3 regions of the Paenibacillus sp. J22P90 genome follow, and region 2 is predicted to be linked to each of the others. Evidence: predicted binding sites of a transcription regulator. Region 2 holds the regulator's gene; each other region holds the start of a gene.
The links. The regulator NrdR, encoded in region 2, represses ribonucleotide reductase genes. The targets are predictions, from matches to a motif close to AACACNATATATNGTGTT.
Positions count from the first base shown of each region.

Region 1: the regulator NrdR is predicted to act here: its motif matches at 4,113-4,130, upstream of AC58UX_RS06355 (adenosylcobalamin-dependent ribonucleoside-diphosphate reductase).
Region 3: the regulator NrdR is predicted to act here: its motif matches at 1,441-1,458, upstream of nrdI (class Ib ribonucleoside-diphosphate reductase assembly flavoprotein NrdI).

Region 1 is NZ_JCAUAY010000002.1:344,162-350,946, forward strand. Features, by position in the region: partial or broken gene AC58UX_RS06350 (IS110 family RNA-guided transposase) at 1-718, shown strand, start outside; gene AC58UX_RS06355 (adenosylcobalamin-dependent ribonucleoside-diphosphate reductase) at 1,380-4,004, opposite strand; gene dat (D-amino-acid transaminase) at 4,284-5,114, shown strand; gene AC58UX_RS06365 (ABC transporter substrate-binding protein) at 5,333-6,388, shown strand; gene AC58UX_RS06370 (ABC transporter permease) at 6,463-6,785, shown strand, end outside.
Region 2 is NZ_JCAUAY010000002.1:606,769-613,553, forward strand. Features, by position in the region: gene htpG (molecular chaperone HtpG) at 1-1,044, shown strand, start outside; gene AC58UX_RS07540 (hypothetical protein) at 1,102-1,275, opposite strand; cyclic di-GMP riboswitch class I at 1,358-1,456, shown strand; gene AC58UX_RS07545 (hypothetical protein) at 1,500-1,688, shown strand; gene AC58UX_RS07550 (DUF4183 domain-containing protein) at 1,973-2,395, shown strand; gene nrdR (transcriptional regulator NrdR) at 2,484-2,963, opposite strand; gene AC58UX_RS07560 (alpha/beta-type small acid-soluble spore protein) at 3,075-3,284, shown strand; gene AC58UX_RS07565 (lytic transglycosylase domain-containing protein) at 3,370-3,945, opposite strand; gene coaE (dephospho-CoA kinase) at 3,942-4,538, opposite strand; gene AC58UX_RS07575 (MntP/YtaF family protein) at 4,573-5,313, opposite strand; gene mutM (DNA-formamidopyrimidine glycosylase) at 5,413-6,273, opposite strand; gene polA (DNA polymerase I) at 6,303-6,785, opposite strand, start outside.
Region 3 is NZ_JCAUAY010000002.1:1,125,044-1,131,828, reverse strand. Features, by position in the region: gene serC (3-phosphoserine/phosphohydroxythreonine transaminase) at 40-1,128, shown strand; gene nrdI (class Ib ribonucleoside-diphosphate reductase assembly flavoprotein NrdI) at 1,730-2,089, shown strand; gene nrdE (class 1b ribonucleoside-diphosphate reductase subunit alpha) at 2,076-4,160, shown strand; gene nrdF (class 1b ribonucleoside-diphosphate reductase subunit beta) at 4,182-5,168, shown strand; gene AC58UX_RS09620 (YhbD family protein) at 5,311-5,940, shown strand; gene AC58UX_RS09615 (bactofilin family protein) at 5,954-6,631, shown strand; gene AC58UX_RS09610 (hypothetical protein) at 6,657-6,785, shown strand, end outside.

The DNA of each region.
Region 1 (6,785 bases), 260 kb from region 2:
TGAACTGAGACAAGTCTTTAAGATCTTAACTTGCAAAGGTGCATTATTAACCCTTCGGCTTTTTCCGCTCCCAGCTGAGCTATGTAAACTAAGTCCTGGCGATGTCATTAAAGGATGGCAGAAATCAATGAAACGGCATTCAGGTGTGCGTAGAGCTCATCTACTCATCGATCTTGCCAAGAAAACTGTTGGATCTAAGCAGGCAACACATGCTTACAAACTCCATCTAGAGCAGCTCCTTGAGGAGCATGACTTAGCCACTAAACAACTGCAGAGAATCGAAAAAGAAGCCAAAGACGTTGTTGAACGTATCCCCTATTCAGGCAAAATCCTTGCCATTACTGGAATAAGTGCAATTGCTCTAGCTGGTATTTTAGGAGAGTCCGGAGATCTTAGAGGTTATGCGCACGGGAATGCTCTACTCCGTCACGCAGGCCTCAATGTGACCGAAGCAAGCTCGGGTTAATGGAAGGGACAACTGAAGCTCATTAAACGAGGCCGTCCACGCCTGCGTCATTTTCTCTATTTAATTACAATGTGCATGGTCATGAGTAACCAAGAATTTAAAGCCTTACACCACTACAATGTTCAGGTGAAAAAGCTTAAAAGGATGAAGTCTATCATGAAGCTTTGTGGAAAGCTAGCTCGACTCTTAGTAGGAATGGCCCGTAGTGATGAAGCCTACAACCCCGATAAAATCTTTGCATTAGCAGCTTAACATAAACCTTATCACACGCAAGTTGGCTTATTCGCAGGAGACAAAGAAAGCACGGAGTATCGGGATACATTACGCAAAAAGGCTCTGACCTGTTCCATTAGAAAGACCGACCTCCACCCCTTAGATAGATGTGACGAAGGAATGATAGGGCATTTGACCCGTTGAGACATGGGAGTGAAAATCGCTAAGGGCACCGTGGAGAATACGTGCAGTATATGAAATGAATTGGGTAATTCAACCCCACCTCTGTTCCCGCATGCCTTTTTAACGACATACCCTAAAATATCTCGCTATCTTTCATTCATCATTGAAATCTAAAGGATGAAATCCTGCGAATAGACGAGCTTGCGTGAGGAAATCAAATCATACCGAGGGAGCTTAATGCCCGCCAGCATTAACTACAACAACGAACCTCAAATAATAAAAAAGTGGTGTTCACAAAAGTGAACACCCACTAACGAACTTTATTTTCCTTGATCAGCATTATTTTCCTTGATCATCAGAAGCATCTACCAATAACTTTATTTATACCGTTACCTTTTGAGTGGTACATTGAAGGAAATAAAAAAAATAATCAACACAACAAACAAAAACAAACACACACACAACAACCTAAAAAAAAAAAAAAAAAAAAATCCAGGGCCCCCGCCCTGGATTTTCTTTAATTACATCTGCTATATCCGCAGTTGACGCAATTCTTACACCCTTCGCTGTTCACCAGCGAAGCGGAACCGCACGACGTGCACAGATCCATCGCCGCGCTCGGAGCTGCTTGCCCGCCATGGCCAGCCGCCACAGGCGCGGCCTCAAGCACCTCACTCGTCGCGGTCACGTAGTTCCGCGCGTCGTCTGGCTCGCTCATCACTTCGTCGTGCTGCTCGAGCGCTTTAGCAACCGCGTCTGCGATCGACTCGACGCGATTGTTGCCGAATCCGATGGCGCCGGAGCCGCCAATGCCTTTCAAGTGCTTCACGAGCAGCTTCACTTTGTCACCGTGATCGCCATAACGCAAGAACAAGGAGCACACGCGACCGAGTGCTTCAGACATCGCGAACACATCAGAGCCCGCTTTTCCTACGTTAAGGAAAATCTCGCTCGGTGTTCCGTTCATATCATTGATGGTGATATACGCCATACCGAATGGTGTATTCACTTTGTACGTCGCGCCACGCAAAATTTGTGGACGGCGTTTGTATTGCTTATCAAAGACTTGTTCCGTCTTTGCGTCAACGTTCACGGCTAGCTTGCCAGAAATCGTAGCTAAGCTTTCTTTCTCTGTAACAGCCTCTGCCGCGACAGCTACTGGAGCAACTTCCGGCTGAGCTTCAACTTTTACTTCATCCTTCTTCTCCGAAGAACTTGTGCTCAACACCTGAACATCACGACTGCCATCGCGATAGATGGTCACACCTTTACAACCCAGATCGTAAGCCAATTCATAGAGGTGTTTGGTCTCTTCAACAGTGAAATCAGCTGGACAATTCGCCGTCTTCGAGATCGAGCTATCTACCCACGTTTGAATTGCAGCTTGCGCACGGATATGATCCTCGGCAGACAAGCTCATCGAAGTAACGAAATAATCCGGCAGCTCCTGATCAGGATTCGCATCCTTCCAGTTCTGTGCAATCGGCACATACTGTTTATCGAAGCCAAGTCGGCTTTGACGGAAATATTCGAAGGCAAAATACGGTTCAATCCCCGTCGATGTACCAACCATCGTACCAGTACTTCCAGTCGGCGCTTGGGTAATAACGGTTACGTTACGCATACCATGCTGACGAATCGCATCCCCAACCTCCGGGAACACCTCTGTCATTTTGCGCATAAAGCCGCTTTCCATAAATTTATCTGCAATAAAGGCTTGGAATGATCCTTTTTCTCCTGCAATTTCTGCAGATGCTAGATACGCTTCTCTGGCCATGAACCCATAAATCTTGTCCAAAAACACGAGCGATTCCGGGCTGCCATAACGAATTTTCAAAAGAATCATAAGCTCGGCTAGCCCCATCGTACCCAGACCTACGCGACGTTCTTTTTGTTGATTCTCACGGTTTTCTTCAAAATGATACGGTGTTTTATCAATTACGTTATCTAGGAAGCGAGTCGAATAGCGTACGACCGTGGCTAATTCTTCCCAAGCCACATCTCCTTTCTCGGCATCATAGAACTTCGAAAGATTGATTGCGGATAAATTGCACACACCCCATGCAGGAAGTCCCTGTTCTCCACATGGATTTGTACAAATAATCGGGTTGAAGTACCAGCTATTGGACATTTGATTATAGTATTCCAAGAAGACAACGCCTGGCTCAGCTGATTTCCAAGCCGACTCGATAATCGAGTGCCAAACATCGCGAGCACGTACAGTGCGATAAGGCTTAACAGCCTTGCCTAATTTTTTCCACGCATCTAAATTACCGTCCCAAAGCTCATTATACTCAGGATCTGTCGTATCTGGGAACACCAGTTCCCACTCCAAATCTTCCTTCACTGCTTTCATGAAGCCATTGCTAACGCACACGGACAAGTTCGCATTCGTAATTTGCCCCATCGTGGACTTCACGGTAATGAAATCTTCCATATCCGGATGCCAATCATTGATCATGAGCATGAGGGCTCCGCGACGACTTCCTCCTTGCTCGATCAAGCCTGTCGTATAGCTGAATAATCCGCCCCAGGAAACAGCTCCGCTGGAAGATCCGTTGACGCCTTTCACGATGGAACGTCTAGGACGAAGCGAAGACAAGTTGATACCAACGCCACCCCCGCGTGACATAATTTCCGTCATTTCCGTCAATGTGTTCATGATACCGCCACGACTATCCTTCGGTGAAGGAATAACGTAACAATTGAATAACGTCAATTCATCGCTCGCATCCGCTCCTGCAGCAATACGGCCCCCTGGTACAAGCTTCCAATCGTTGAGAATGTATCTGAATTTATCCGTCCATTCTTGGCGCTTCTCCGCTGTCTTTTCAACTGATGCCATCGCGCCAGCCAACCGATCCCACATTTCTTCCGGTGTTTTCTCCATATTTAACGTAAGCTTCTCAACAGCAGACTCAACAGTTTCACCACTGCGTGTTCGAACCTTCACGGTATTACCTTCACGACTAATAATTTCGCCAACTTCTTTGGCTGGGAATTTAGGATCATCCTTCGTCAAAACAAGGACAGTATCCCCCACCTTGGCATGACTCGTGTCCGCATTTTTAAGTGCGTAGCGATCCAAAAATATTTTCTCACTCAATCCCGTAAGCTTCTTACTCTCGTAAACATTCCCCATGGACATAAGCCTCCCAATAAACTGCATATTCAGCTGCTAGAAAGATATGGGCTACAAGTGTTTAGTAGCCAGTTTTTCTCAATATATGGTATATCTTAACCATTATACTACACAACATATGGTTGTTCCTATGGCAAAAGAACCAATTCCTATTGGTGGGCTCTTTTACTAGCTTTGACGTGACACTATTCCTTTGTTAACCTATTAGTAGGATACCACAACCACCAGATATTTAGAACGTATGTTCCATAAATATTTTTTATCAAAGGAGCGTGCCACATGTATTTTTACAAAAACGAATTCTTACATAAACAAGACATCCAGATTTCACCCGACGATCGCGGGTATTATTTCGGTGACGGGATTTACGAAGTGTTTCGCGTGTACAACGGACTCATCTATGAGGGCGAAGCCCACATGCAACGGCTCGAACGTACGGCCAGCGAAGTGCGCTTACCATTACCTTACACCAATGAACAAATTATGGACATTCTCCACAAACTGATTCAGCACAATAACCTCAACGAAGGCACGGTTTATATGCAAATTACACGGGGTGAAGCGCCTCGCGCGCATCCTTTTCCAGCCCCGGCTGAGCCTATTCTCTTGGCCTACTGCTCGGAAGTGAAACGTCCGATTTCTACGATTCAAAATGGGATCAAAGCCATCACACAACCCGATATCCGTTGGCTGCGTTGTGATCTCAAAACCTTGAACTTGCTCCCGAATGTCCTCGCGAAGCAAGCTGCTCTAGATCATGGCGTGCAAGAAGTCGTGCTGCATCGCGAAGGGACGGTTACAGAGTGCAGCGCCTCGAACCTGATGATGGTGAAAGATCAGACGCTTTACACGCATCCAGCGAATCATCTGATTCTCCATGGCATTACAAGAGCCGTCGTTTTGCGCCTAGCACAAGCACTTCAGCTTCCTATTAAAGAAGAGCCCTTCACCACGGAGCAGCTGCTGCAAGCGGATGAAGTATTTATCACAGGAACGACAATGGAAATCACACCGCTTGTACAAATTGATGGGCAAATGATCGGATCAGGTGCACCTGGACCCATTTCCCAGAAACTGCAAGCCGAATTCGAAAGAACGTTCCTTCATTAGAAGGAACGTTCTTTTCACTACATTTTCCGACAGATGTTTACAAAAAACACACAAATACGGATAAAACAATTGACGGAATCTCTCGAGCCAATTAAACTATGGTTAATTCTAATAGAACTTGGACGACTCACATCTAATAGCTTTGCTGAACAAAAGCGTTAAAGTGGTGCGAGAGCAATGCGTCCAAGCAACAAGTGGGAACTTCGAGAGGGGTAATTATGTTGAAAAAGAAAGCACTCGTATCATTCGCACTATCAGCAGCACTTATGGTTGTCGCAGGTTGTGGTCAGAAAGCTGAACCCACACCAGCAGCAGGCGGTGCAGCATCAGCTACTCCGGCAGCTACAGCAGCCGCATCAAAAACGTACAAAATCGCGATTTCACAAATTGTGGAACATCCGTCTTTGGATGCTACACGTCAAGGCTTCTTGGCAGCGCTGAAGGATGCAGGCATCGTAGAAGGAACGAACTTGAAGGTTGACTTCAACAACGCACAAGGCGATCAACCCAATAATCTATCCATCGCTCAAAAAATAGGTTCCGCTGACAACGATCTCGTACTTGGGATCGCAACACCATCTGCACAAGCTGTCGTACAGCAAGTGAAGAAAGCTCCAATTCTTTTTGCAGCTGTTACTGACCCCGTTGCTGCGAAAATCGTAAGCAATGTGGACAAACCAGGCGGTAACGTTTCCGGCGCTTCGGATACCAATCCAATGGCTGTAGCGCAATTAATGGATTTCGTAGCTGCTAACATGCCAAAAGTAAAAACCGTTGGTCTTGTTATCAATGAAGGCGAACCAAATGCGGTAATCATGGCTAAAAATGCTGAACAATCGTTAACTAAACATGGCATCAAATTAGTTAAAGCTCCTGTAACGAATACGTCGGAAGTCAAACAAGCTGCGCAATCCCTTGTTGGTCGTGCTGATGCCTTCTTGATTACACTTGATAATACTGTAGTTAGCGGCGTGGATGGCATCATTCAAGTGGCTAACGAAAAGAAAATTCCTTTCTTCTCCAGTGACCGCGATACAGTTGAAAAAGGTGCTTTCGCAACGGTTGGCTTCAAATACTATGATCATGGTTACCAAGTAGGTCAAATGGCAGTCGACATTCTGAAGAATGGTAAGAAGCCAGCTGACATGAAAGTAACTGTTCCAGACAAAATGGATCTTATCCTTAACCTAAAAGCAGCGAAAGCTCAAGGCATCGAAGTAACAGATGCGATGAAAGCTGCAGTAAAAGATAAAGAGAAAAACATTATCCAGTAAAACATTAAGACACAAAAGGGGTGAACGTCACTTTCGTTCATCTCTTTTTTTCAAAATAGGGAGGGAAATAATTAATGATGGATTCAATTAATGGTGCCATCGAGCTTGGTCTTCTCTATGCGTTGATGGCGCTAGGTGTTTATATTACGTTTCGTATCCTTGACTTCCCCGATCTAACGGTGGATGGCAGCTTTACAACAGGCGGTGCGATCGCCGCGATTCTTATTGCGCATGGCTACTCGCCATGGCTCGCTTGTGCTGCTGCTTTTGCAGGGGGACTTATCGCTGGGGCTTGTACGGGATTGCTTCATACGAAGGGTAAAATCAATGGGCTTCTCTCGGGAATTCTCATGATGATTGCGCTGTATTCCATTAATATGCGTATCATGGGCAAGCC
Region 2 (6,785 bases):
CAAGCAATCCTGTTTATCCCTGAAAATATGCCTTATGACTATTATTCCAAAGAGTATGAGAAAGGCTTAGAGCTTTACGCGAACGGCGTTCTCATTATGAATAAATGCGCAGACTTGCTTCCTGACTACTTCAGCTTCGTTAAAGGGATGGTTGATTCCGAGAGCTTATCACTGAACATCTCCCGTGAGATGCTGCAGCACGATCGTCAGCTCAAATTAATTGCCAAAAACATTTCTAGCAAAATCAAAGGCCAACTGCAAAGCCTCCTGAAGGACGAGAGAGAGAAATACGAGCAATTCTACAAGTCCTTCGGCAGACAGCTGAAATTCGGTGTTTACAGCGACTACGGCACGCATAAAGAGCTTCTGCAGGATCTATTGATGTTCTCCTCCTCCAAGGAGAAAAAGCTCGTCACATTGGACGAGTACGTTTCAAGAATGCCTGAAGACCAGAAGTACATTTACTATGCATCTGGTGAGTCGATGGAAAGAATCGATAAGCTTCCGCAAACGGAGCTTGTGACAGATAAAGGTTACGAGATTCTTTACTTCACTGACGATATTGATGAGTTCGCAATCAAGATGATTATGTCCTACAAAGAGAAGGAATTCAGATCTGTATCGAGCGGAGATTTAGGTATTGATGTCGAGGATAACCAAACCGATTCCGAAGCAGATAAAAAGGAAAATCAAGATCTATTCGACTACATGAATGGCCTATTGGCAGGCAAAGTGACGAGTGTTAAAGCTTCCAAGCGTCTGAGAAAGCACCCGGTATGCTTATCCACAGATGGCGATGTCACCATCGAGATGGAGAAAATCTTGAACGCTATGCCAAACAACCCAAACGTTAAGGCAGAGAAAGTATTGGAAATCAACGTGAATCATGACGTTTTCGCTTCCTTGAAGGATGCCTTTGAAAAAGATAAAGAGAAATTGAACCTGTACACAGCGCTCTTGTACAATCAAGCCCTCCTTATCGAAGGACTGCCGCTTCAAGATCCGGTTGAATTCACGAACGACATTTGTAAAATAATGGTTTAATTCATAATAAGCAAGCACTGCAGCAGCTTCATCGTTGCGGTGCTTTTTTATTTATGGTTAGGATGGATCCGAAGGAGACAACGGCTCAGTTGCAACATAGGCGGGAATCGCTTCTGGACGAGCATAGACATAAGCGAGTAAGCGAGCTTGATCAAGGCCAAGCACCTCTGCAACCTTAACAATATCCAATTCGTGAGTTATTTTACTGGATTTTGGGCTATTGACGGACATATGCTTCAACCATCCTTCGAATTAATGTAATTAATAGCAAGTCAATCCTAACCTGTGATATAGTTTTCATATAAGCATTATCGGTATGAAAGGGCAAAACCACTGAAAAGTGGCGACGCAAAGCTAGAGGGACTAAATTGGCGTGATCAGCTCTTATCCAATATGTCAGCCAGCTGCCGCCTCCATCCGATACATGCAGTACGACAAAGGAGGAAATCGGATTCATGAATAAAATGGTAATTGACGGCAATATGAGCTTGCATGTGAAGCAATTAGTGGACAACTTGCATCTTCCAGAGAGTGAACTTTTGGACATGTTCTCCTTTACATTTGATAACAACGTATTGACCCCTGACGAAGCTGTTCGGTTTATTCAATTTCTGCGAAGTGAACTGGACAAACGCACTCAATAAACGAATTATGCCTTATCGCTTACAAAAATACAGTCGGTTGATGTCATGCGAATATTTTTTTTTCAAAAGCGCTTAAGGTGGCGTGTTTATTGACTTCTACGGCTTTTAGCAGCATAAGACAGCGGGATGCCCGCTGTCTTTTTTTATTTTTTGTCACATTTCGAAAAAAAACAAATCAATTTGTGTCAGCATCTGAATTCCCAATCAAACTAGCTGTTACTAACATATGATATAGCAAGTGCTAGAGTTGCAAAAAATCGTCACATCTAGAAAGGAGGACAACCATGAGCGAACACCTAATCACCCTTCATTTAACGGCAACCAGTGTGGTTTCAGGAACGATTACAACGACTACAACAACAACCCTTACCCCGCTTGTCAAACGATTCACAGCCAATGTCGTATTAGGGAATATTCTCGGCGGTGTGACCACGATTCCTTCATCTAGCTTTAGAGATGATACAGGTGCCAATCTAGCCGCGAATAGCCTTACGGTTCCTGGGAGTAATGGGTATTACAATGTATTTGTAAATGGTGTTCTTCTTTTAGGCTATTTGACGACTTTAACGACGGCTAATTTGGTGATTAATAATGGGCTCACCATTGGAGTGACTGTCAATTTAGAAACGTTATCCTTCACAGCATCCTCCACCTCCACCTCAACAACGAACAATTTGGTGGTCACGACGACGATTCATACGAACTAGGTAAAAATCGCTATTCAAAACATAGAAAGCCGCATCGCCTCATGATTCAATAACGAGGCGATGCGGCTTTTATATCGATCAGGTTAACTTATTTATCCCGAAGCAGATTGACATCATGCTTTCCCAATATTTGCGTTAACTCCTTCAAAAACATGTTGATGTCCTTGAATTGTCTATATACAGAGGCGAAGCGAATGTAGGCCACTTCATCGACAGGGTACAATTGCTCCATCACAATTTCACCAATGCCTAGGCTGTCGACTTCGGCATGAGCCGTTGTGCGCAGCTGCATTTCAACTTCGGAGACAAGCATCTCTAGCCTTTCCATGGAAACAGGTCTTTTTTCACAAGCGCGAATTAAGCCTCGTAAAATTTTCTCTCGACTAAATTCTTCCCGACTTCCATCTTTTTTAATCACAATTAAAGGTGTTTCTTCTACCATTTCAAAGGTCGTGAATCTTCTTGCGCATTTCTCGCATTCACGGCGCCGACGAATGGATTTATTCTCATTGGCAGACCTTGAATCAAGCACTTTCGTACCGGAATGGTCACAGAACGGGCATTTCATTCGCTTTCCTCTCCTTTCTCTCTTGGAAATAACTTTACCAGATGTTACATGTCTTGAAGATTCGTGTTCTGCACACAATAGATTTACCAACCGACAAGGAGGTGAACAGACATGAGTTCAAACAATACTTTAGTCGTTCCACAAGCTAATGCAGCATTGGATCAGTTGAAGTACGAGGTAGCTCAAGAGCTTGGTATTGCTATCCCTCAAGATGGCTACTATGGCAACATGACTTCTCGTGACACTGGCTCTATTGGTGGTAGCATTACTCGTCGCCTGGTACAAATCGCAGAACAATCTCTAGCAGGTCAATTCAAGTAATCTTGAATTAACTAGCTCGTGACTCTGCAAACAAGAAGTATTGGACTCTTCGCTCCCCTGGGAGCTAGTCCAATGCTTCTTTGTTTTATGCGCTATTCCATTGCTCTGTATAAAGCTTCGTATACTTTTCGTAGTAATATAAAACCCGTTGTACGTAATGACGCGTTTCGCCAAATGGAATATCACGAATATTCGCTTCGTCCCCGTCCCACACGCCGTTGTTTTTCCATTTGTTCACATTGCCTTGACCCGCATTATAGGCCGCAATGGCATAGATCAAATTACCATTATAATGCTTGATTAACCAATTTAAATACCATGACCCTAAAAAAATGTTAATATCAACACGAAGTAAATCATCTTGCGAATGAGGCCCTAAATTCGAGGAATCCGCAATCCAATCTGCGGTATCAGGCATAAGCTGCATCAACCCTAATGCCCCTTTGCTCGACTCTAAATGATGTTGATAATTCGTTTCGACCCGGATAATGGCAGCAATTAAAAAAGGATCTACATTGTGTTTCGCCGCGTTCTGTCGAATTTCCTGCTGAAAATAGATCGGGTATAGCTTTCTTCCGATAATTGTGCTATTCATGAACAGGATCATGACAAATACAATGAGCAGAAGAGCAAACATGCGCTTTTTTCGAAAGAACGTCATGCCAATCCCTTCCCTACCCAGAACTGTTCTACCCGCATGTTGGTTTCTTCCCACGTACCGCTATTGTCAATGACAATATCCGCTAGCTTTCGTTTCTCTTCGATGGACATTTGTGCATCCAACCTGAGCTGCGCTGTCTCTACAGACAAGCCATCTCGCTTCATCAGTCGTTCCAATTGCAAGTGCCGCGGGATATAAACGACCATGATTTCCTGAAACATCGAAACCAAGTTTGATTCTATGAGTAAAGGAACATCAACCACAACCAGCTTGTTAGGGTGCTCCTGTTCATACGCTGCCATTTGTTCACGCATCCTTGCGCGAATCGGGGGATGAAGCAAACCCTCCAGCTGCTTGCGCGCTTCAGAGGATCCGAAAATGATTTCACCTAGTTTCTTGCGTTGCAAAGAACCATCTGTTCCAATGACAGCTTGTCCAAAATGTGCGGCAACCTGTTCAAGAACAGGGCTGCCAGGCTCGACAACATCGCGAGCAATCTGATCGGCATCGATTAATAAGGCGCCACGGCTAACGAGCATAAGGCTAACCGTGCTTTTTCCACAGGCAATGCCTCCTGTTAGGCCGATATTCATAAGCTCTTCTCTCCTAACGTCCATTGATGCTGGACTATAGCATTTTCAAAAGTCCCATGATAATAAGAACACAGCCTGGAAGGATCGACAGCTTTTTCATCCAGTTCATTTCCGCATAACGGAACCCAATCCGCAAACCAACAGCCAGTAAAGATCCGCTGGAGATCGAAATAACCGATGCCGTTAATAGCGGCACAAAGCCGATAAGAGCGGCACCAATCCCTGCTCCGAAGGCGTCTAAGGACAGAGCCAATCCGAGCAAAGTAGCCTCAGAGGCTGAAATATTGCCTGACTTATCCACATCCGCAATGGATGGCGTTCGTAATATTTGAATTACAAGGCCAAAGCGCTTCAACTCAATACTGAGAATCTCTTTCGTTCTCTGTAACGTGTCAAACGTAATCGGCTCTACATAGCCTGAGTTGCGAATATCGGCGTGAGGCATACCGCTGACAACCGCTTGCTCCAGTGAAGGAGCTGTTTGCTCTTGCTGCGCTTGGCTTTTCTGTCCTTGTCTCATTTGAATCAGAGCCCACACACCAATACCAATTAAGATCAAGGCGCCAATCCGTTTGGCAAACGAAGGTGACATGAAGGAAGACATAAGAACGCCGATCTGCATCGATGTGAAAATAATGATGCCTGACCAAAGCGATATAATCCCAATAGATACGAGTGGAATTCGGATTTTGCGTAGCCCATACATGACGCCAACACCGAAACCGTCCAAAGAAACCGCAAATGCCAAAATGAGCAGAGAAATGACAGGAAGCATACAAACCCTCCTAAGCGTTTTGCAGATAAACCGAGCTTTGCGAGCTGTTTATCTGGGCTAAGTACTCCATATCATATGGAGAGGGTATGCTTCACGTGCCTATTTTTCAGACTTCTTTCTTGACCGCTTGGGCTTCAACGGTTGACAAGTGAGACATATATGCGTCCCTCTGCCCCCCACAACTGTCTTTACGATTTCATTCCCGCAAGTTTTACACGGCTGAGATTGTCGACCATAAATGTTCAATTGATGCTGGAACAGGCCGATTTCACCTTGTCCATTCACATACGATTTAATCGAGGAGCCGCCTACTTCAACCGAGTCTTGCAGGGTTCGAATAATCGCCTCGTGCAGCAAACCGAGCTCCCCCTTGCTCAGCGAGGAAGCTTCCCGTTCGGGATGAATGCCCGCCAAGAAGAGGGACTCGTCTACATAAATATTCCCAATGCCTACGATATATGCTTGATTGAGCAGCAGCGGCTTGATCTTCGTCGCCCGATGGGCAATCACCCCGCGAAAAGCTTCCAAGGTAAACGCATCGTCGAGCGGCTCAAGACCGAGCTTCACCAGCGGAGGCTGCGTAAGCTCTTCGCCTTTGTAGAACAGATGCATCGTGCCGAATTGCCGCACATCCTTGTATCTCAACTCACTCTCATCCGTAAAACGAAATAAGACATGCGTATGCGGCTCTAGTGGATCCTCACCTGCATACAAGCCATAGCGGCCTTCCATGCGCAAATGGGAAACCATCACATAGTCCGTGAGTACGAAACGAAGAAACTTCCCTCTTCGCTCAATCGTTTCAATTGTTTGACCTTGGAGCAACGTTTCAAATTGCTGAATATCGTCAGGCTTTTGAATAATGCGAGGCAGCCTGACCACAACATGGGCAATTGTTTTTCCCGTAATTAGTGCGTTTAACGTTCGTTTGACGGTTTCCACCTCGGGAAGCTCAGGCAAGGTGTTCACCTCCTTCTAGATGTTGAGTGTTACTTCGCATCATACCAAGTCAGACCGAAATCAACGTCCGCCCGTAAAGGAACGTCCAGCTTCAGCGCAGCAGCCATCACTTCAGGCACGAGCTGACGCATCGTTTCCAGCTCATCGGCTGGCACTTCAAATACAAGCTCATCGTGTACCTGAAGCAGCATACGGCTCTTCAGCCCTTCTTTAACCAATCGATCTGCCATTTGAACCATCGCCAGTTTAATGATATCGGCTGCCGTCCCTTGAATCGGCGTATTCATCGCGGTGCGTTCTGCGAAGGAACGGATATTAAAGTTCGAATGCGTGATTTCCGGCAATAAGCGTCGACGTTGTAGCAAGGTGATCACAAAGCCATCCCTGCGGGCATCCTTAACGATCTCATCCATATATTTTCTAACCCCTTGGAACACGGCAAAATACTGTTCAATGAACTGTGCCGCTTCCCGACGGGTAATATCTAAGTTCTGGGACAAGCCGTAATCGCT
Region 3 (6,785 bases), 520 kb from region 2:
TATCATAGCCATAATACAAAAGCAAAGGTGTGGTCACTCATGGGAAACAGGGCCTATAACTTTAACGCAGGGCCTGCGGCGTTACCGCTCGAAGTACTTCAAAGAGCGCAAGAGGAGTTTGTTGATTTTAAAGGTATTGGCATGTCCATCATGGAAATTTCTCACCGAAGTAGCGAATATGAGCAAGTACATAATGAAACACAGGAATTGTTGAAGCGAATTTTTGGTATTCCTGCTGGCTACCAAATTCTTTTCTTGCAAGGTGGGGCAAGCTCCCAGTTTGCTATGATTCCTATGAATTTCTTGAAAGCCGGTAAAGTGGGTAGTTACGTTCTTACTGGTGCTTGGGCTGAGAAAGCTGTTCAAGAGGCTGCGCTATTTGGCGAAGTGGCACTTGCGGCAAGCTCGAAGGAACAGAAATTCATGAAAATTCCTGCTCTAAGTGAAATTAACCTAGATCCGAATTCAGCTTACCTGCACATCACATCGAATGAAACAATCGAAGGCGCGCAGTTCCAAAGCTATCCAGATACAGGCAACATCCCTTTGATCGGTGATATGTCCAGTGATATTCTTAGCCGTCCTGTGGATGTGTCGAAATTCAGCATGATCTATGCGGGTGCACAGAAGAATCTTGGACCGTCTGGTGTGACGGTTGCCATTATTAAAGATGATATGCTGCAGGATCTGCCTAAAACGATTCCGACCATGATGCGCTATGAAACGCATAGCAAAAACAATTCCCTCTACAACACGCCACCGGCTTATTCGATTTACATGGTGAATTTGGTGTTGAAATGGATTGAAGAGCAAGGCGGATTAGCGGTTATTGAGAAGAATAATGTAGAAAAATCAGGTCTTATCTATAGCGCTATCGACAGCAGCAATGGTTTCTACCGCGGACCAGTTGAGCTAGGCAGCCGTTCCACAATGAATATTACATTCCGCTTGCAGGATGAAGAGCTGGAGAAGAAGTTCATTAAAGAAACCGAGCAGCAAGGCTTTGTTGGGTTGAAAGGTCACCGTAGCGTTGGCGGTTTACGTGCATCCACGTATAACGCTGTACCTTACGCTTCATGTAAAGCACTTGCTGATTTCATGACGGATTTCCAACAACGCAACAGCTAGTAGATGATAAAAAGCTATTCATGGCACCTCGTGTGCGCGTGAATAGCTTTTTTTGCGTTGGAGGCATGAGTTATCGATCCTAGTGTTTGGATGCCTGTAGAGGGTCTCTGAGAGGTTCTGGAGGTGGTTATTAATGGTGGTTTTGAATCTATATCTAGTAGGGGATTAACGTCCTAGTCATTTCGACATATCCGAAAAAATCAAGTGATTTTTGAAAATATTTTTTCTAAACCCAGCGAGCCACGCCACGTCTAGGATTAGCTGTTTTCGGGGAGTTTTTGTGGTGTCAATAGGTCGTTTTGCTCGTTGACAAACACAATATATTGATATAAATTTGAATCTATCAACTAGATGTCGTGATAAAAAGCGCATTGCGAGATTGCTAGACGGAGGCTGAAATACCGCCGAAAATCAAGCAAAACCGCAGGTTTTAAGCCTTTTTTGACCGCTAACGGCGCAGTTAAGGAAATGCAGATTCTGTCGAATACGGTTAGTCTACACCCTAGTATGACAGACGATAGAATTAGACTATTCACTACATATAGGTTACCCACTAGAGATGACACAAGAGAGAGAATTGAGATGATAGGAGACGGAAGCTATGTTGATTGCTTACGATTCGAAGACTGGAAATGTTCGCCGTTTTATTGCGAAACTCCAAATGCCCGCGGTTCAAATTGAGGAAGCTATGACGATGGACGAGCCATTCGTTCTAGTCACGTATACAACTGGATTTGGTCAAATTCCTCCAAAGGTAGCTTCGTTCCTAGAAAGTAATTCTTCTCAACTTCAAGGCGTTGCAGCTAGCGGTAACCGCAACTGGGGAGACGGCTTCGCCAAAAGCGCAGATACGATCTCAGCGCTTTATGATGTTCCCGTTTTAACCAAATTTGAATTATCAGGCACCAAAAATGACGTAGAACGATTTGTTCAGGGGGTACAAGCAATTGCGGCACATTGAACTTAATAATGAATTAATGCAACGCGGTACGGATGGTTTTTTTCAATTAGAGAAGGATAAAGAAGCTGTTGAAGTATTCATGAAGGAAGTTCACAGCCGAAGCCTCGCATTCCCCGATACCTCTTCGAAGGTTCGATACATGATCGATAATAACTTCTACGAAAACGTTTATGACAAATACACCGAAGATGAAGTAAACAGCGTGTATCAAGTGGCACATGACAATCAATTCAAGTTCGCATCATATATGGCAGCTTCGAAATTTTATACAGATTATGCTTTACGCAGTGATGATAAGACGTTATACCTCGAGCATTTCCCAGATCGCGTAGCGATCGTAGCTTTATACTTAGGACGCGGAAACGCGGAAACAGCGCGAGTGCTGGCCCTGTCTATGATGGAGCAACGCTTGCAGCCAGCAACACCTACATTCCTGAACGCAGGCAAGAGTCGTCGAGGCGAAATGGTATCCTGCTTCTTATTGGAAATGGACGATTCCTTAAATTCCATCAACTATGTACTCGCAACGTGCATGCAGCTTTCCAAAATTGGCGGCGGAGTAGCTGTGAATTTATCTAAGCTTCGCGGGCGCGGTGAAACGATTAAAGGCGTTGAGGGCGCAGCCAAAGGAATTATCCCTGTTCTTAAGCTGATGGAGGATGCATTCTCCTACGCGGATCAAATGGGGCAACGCAAAGGTTCAGGCGCGGCGTATTACAACATTTTTGGCTGGGACGTATTGGAATTCCTGGATAGCAAGAAAATTAACGCGGATGAGAAATCCCGTTTGAAAACTCTCTCCATCGGACTTATTGTACCGAATAAGTTTTATAAGCTGGCAGAGGAGAATAAGCCTCTACATATTTTTGCACCTTACACCGTTCTTCAAGCCTATGGCAAGCATCTAGATGATCTTGATTTGGATGAAATGTATGATGAGCTTTTAGCGAATCCTAAAGTGAAAAAGAAAGCAATCATGAATGCACGTGATATGCTGACCAAAATTGCGACTACTCAACTGGAATCCGGTTATCCATATATGATGAATCGTACAAATGCGAATAAGGATCATGCCCTGAAGGGGATCGGGACGATTAAGATGTCCAATCTTTGTACGGAAATTTTCCAACTGCAGGAAACATCAGAAATTAATGATTACGGTCAAGAAGATACGATTCTACGCGATATCAGCTGTAATCTAGCTTCTATGAACATTGCCAATGTGATGGATCGTAAAAAGCTGCGCGAAACCGTTCACGAAGGCATGATTGCCCTAACTTCGGTGAGTGATATGACGACGATTCACAATGCGCCAGGTGTTGCTAAAGCGAACCGTGAGCTGCATTCTGTCGGTCTTGGCGTTATGAACTTGCACGGCTATTTGTCCAAGAACAAAATTGCTTATGAGAGTGCTGAAGCGAAGGATTTCGTTCGTACGTTCTTCGCAGCGATGAATTTCTATTCCATCGAGAAAAGTATGGAGATTGCCAAAGAATCCGGTCAAACTTTCGAAGGCTTTGAGCTGTCCGAGTATGCGAATGGGAACTATTTTACCCGTTATACGGAAATCGATTACCGCCCGCTGTCGGACAAGGTGAAAGCATTATTCGAAGGTATGCCGATTCCGTCACCAGACGACTGGAAAGCGTTGCAAGGTGACGTTCAGAAGCACGGTCTTTACCATGCGTACCGTTTGGCTGTAGCGCCGACGCAAAGCATCTCGTACATTCAGAATTCAACATCAAGCGTTATGCCAATTGTTGAACCGATTGAGACACGTACGTATGCCAACTCAACAACGTATTATCCGATGCCATTCATGGCGCGCGACAATTTCTTCTACTATAAATCGGCGTATCAAATGGATCAATTCAAGATACTTGACCTCATTTCGGAGATTCAAACGCATGTGGATCAAGGGATCTCGACGATTTTACACGTAAACAGTGATGTTTCAACAAGACAACTTGCTAGATTATACCTGTATGCGGCACACAAAGGACTTAAATCGCTCTACTACACACGAACCAATCAGCTATCCGTTGAGGAATGTGTAAGCTGCTCGGTATAATTAGGAAGGGGATTATCATTCATGACAAGTGCACCAACCATCAATAAGCCGATCGTCAAAAAAGCGGTGAACTGGAACCGCCCTGATGATGATTTTACAATAACGTTCTGGAATCAAAATATTATGCAATTCTGGACAGATGAAGAGATTCCACTGTCTGATGATAAAATGTCCTGGATTACCTTGAGCGGACAAGAGCGCGAGCTCTATATGAAGGTGCTTGGCGGCCTGACGCTGCTAGATACGATGCAAGGCGGCATCGGAATGCCGAAAATTCTTGAGCATGTCGATGGACTTCAGCGCAAAGCGGTGCTTAGCTTCATGGGAATGATGGAGCAGATTCATGCGAAGTCGTATAGCTCGATTTTTACAACACTGTCTACGACAGAAGAGATTAATGAGCTATTCCAATGGGTGGAGCGCAATCCACACTTGCAGTTTAAGGCGAACAAGATTTCACATTACTATGAGAATATTGAAACGACCAAAGATCTGTATCTCGCGATGGCTTCATCTGTTTTGTTGGAAAGCTACTTGTTCTATAGCGGATTCTACTATCCGTTGTATCTTGCTGGGCAAGGTAAAATGACGAGCAGCGGCGAAATCATTGATTTGATTCTACGCGATGAGAGCATCCACGGGTTGTACATTGGCGTGTTAGCACAAGAGGTTTACGCAGAGCTTAGCCCGTTCGAGCAGGATGAGGCGTATGCGAAGCTGTGTGCCCTGTTAAAGGAGCTTCATGCGAATGAAGAAGGCTACACAGACAGTCTGTACGGACCGCTAGGTCTAGCAGACGAAGTGAAAGCATTCCTTCGCTATAACGCGAATAAAGCGTTTATGAACTTGGGTGTTGAACCGATGTTCCCGGAAGAGGACATCAACCCGATTGTACTGAACGGACTGAGCACGAAGACGAAGCAGCATGACTTTTTCTCCAAAAAAGGAAACGGTTATGTGCGCACGATCCATGTCGAGGCTTTGACGGATGACGATTTTGTATTTTAATTTTAAGTTGTGAAACATAGAAATGAAGAAATGAACCACTCGGCGGCTGCTGGGTGGTTTGTTTGTGTTTTATTCAGTCTCAAGGCTGATTTACTGCGTAACAATGTTATGTTACATTGAAATGGCGAAGGAGGGATGGCGATTGGAAGAGGATTTGATCTCGAAAAAAGAACTACTGGAGCTTACAGGGATATCGTATGGTCAACTATACCGCTGGAAACGTAAAAATTTAGTTCCTGAGGAGTGGTTTATACGTAAATCGGCGTTTACTGGGCAGGAAACGTTTTTTCCAAAGGGGCAGATGCTGGCGCGTATTGATAAGATTTTGAATATGAAGGATGATTTATCGCTGGACGAATTAGCGGATGTGTTCTCGATCGTTCCGAGTGATCTGAAAATAGATAAATTAGAGTTAGTGAAACGTAACATTGTTTCTTTGGTGACGATTGAATATGCTTCCCCCTTTTTAGGTACGACAGCGGTATACAGCTTTGAAGAGACGTTGTTTCTGTTCCTATTAGAGGAAGGCTTACAATCTGGTGAAATGAGCCTTGATGAAGGAAAGCACCTGCTTCTGACGATGAAAGAGCAATTTGCCAAATTTGAAGGAAAGCCCTGTGATTTGATTTTTATCCGGAAGATGGGGATGACTGTATTTTTACTCGTTTCGACGGGCAGTGAGCTGTATTTTGAGCATGGGGTGAAGGTTGTGCTCCGCGTGCAGGTGGCGAAGAAAATAGAAGAGCTGAAGCTGAAAATAACGACAGTGTGAGGAGGTGGCATATATGTATGCAGACACGAAACGTAATTTGTTAATTAACGGAATCGGTTCTTCGAATGGCGGGAACTTTCGTGCTGTCAGAGTTGATGGTCTTGGACGACTGGAAGGGGATATTAGCTGCTCAAATTTTACTGTAAATGGTCGAGCAGAAGTCAATGGCAGCATATCTGCTGAGACTGCTGAGATGCACGGCACTCTTACCATTCATGGGAATTTGAAGGCGGAGCGTACTCGTATCCATGGCAGAGCCAAGATTGAGGGCAATTATGTTGGAGAAAATCTTGAGATCCATGGCTCGACATCGATATCTGGCAGCTGTGAGGCAGAGAAGTTTAGAGCGAATGGCAAGCTGCACGTGGGTACGCTCAATGCGGATGCCATCCATGTTACGCTTCATGGGCATTGTAAAATTGCTGAGATCGGCGGAGAGCGGATTCAGATTCAAAAGCAACCGGGCATAGATTTGGTTCGTTGGTTGAAGATTCTGCCTAAAGCCATCGGTAATCATTTGACGGCTCAAACCATTGAAGGCGATCATATTTATCTGGAATATACAACGGCTGATGTTGTAAGAGGCGCGAATATTAAGATCGGACCTGGATGCGAGATCGGACGCATTGAATATACGGAGAAGCTCGAACAGGATAAACGATCCAAAGTGAAGCATAGTGAAAAATTGTAGCAAAGAAAGGAGGGTTTGAGGTATAATGACAACAGACACAAACAAACGTTCGGCAGTTGGTAATTTGAGCATAACGGGCAGCTCGACCGCGGCAGGGGGCCTTTATGATCGTGTGAAAATTGTTGGCGAAGGCATCATTGATGGGGATATGACA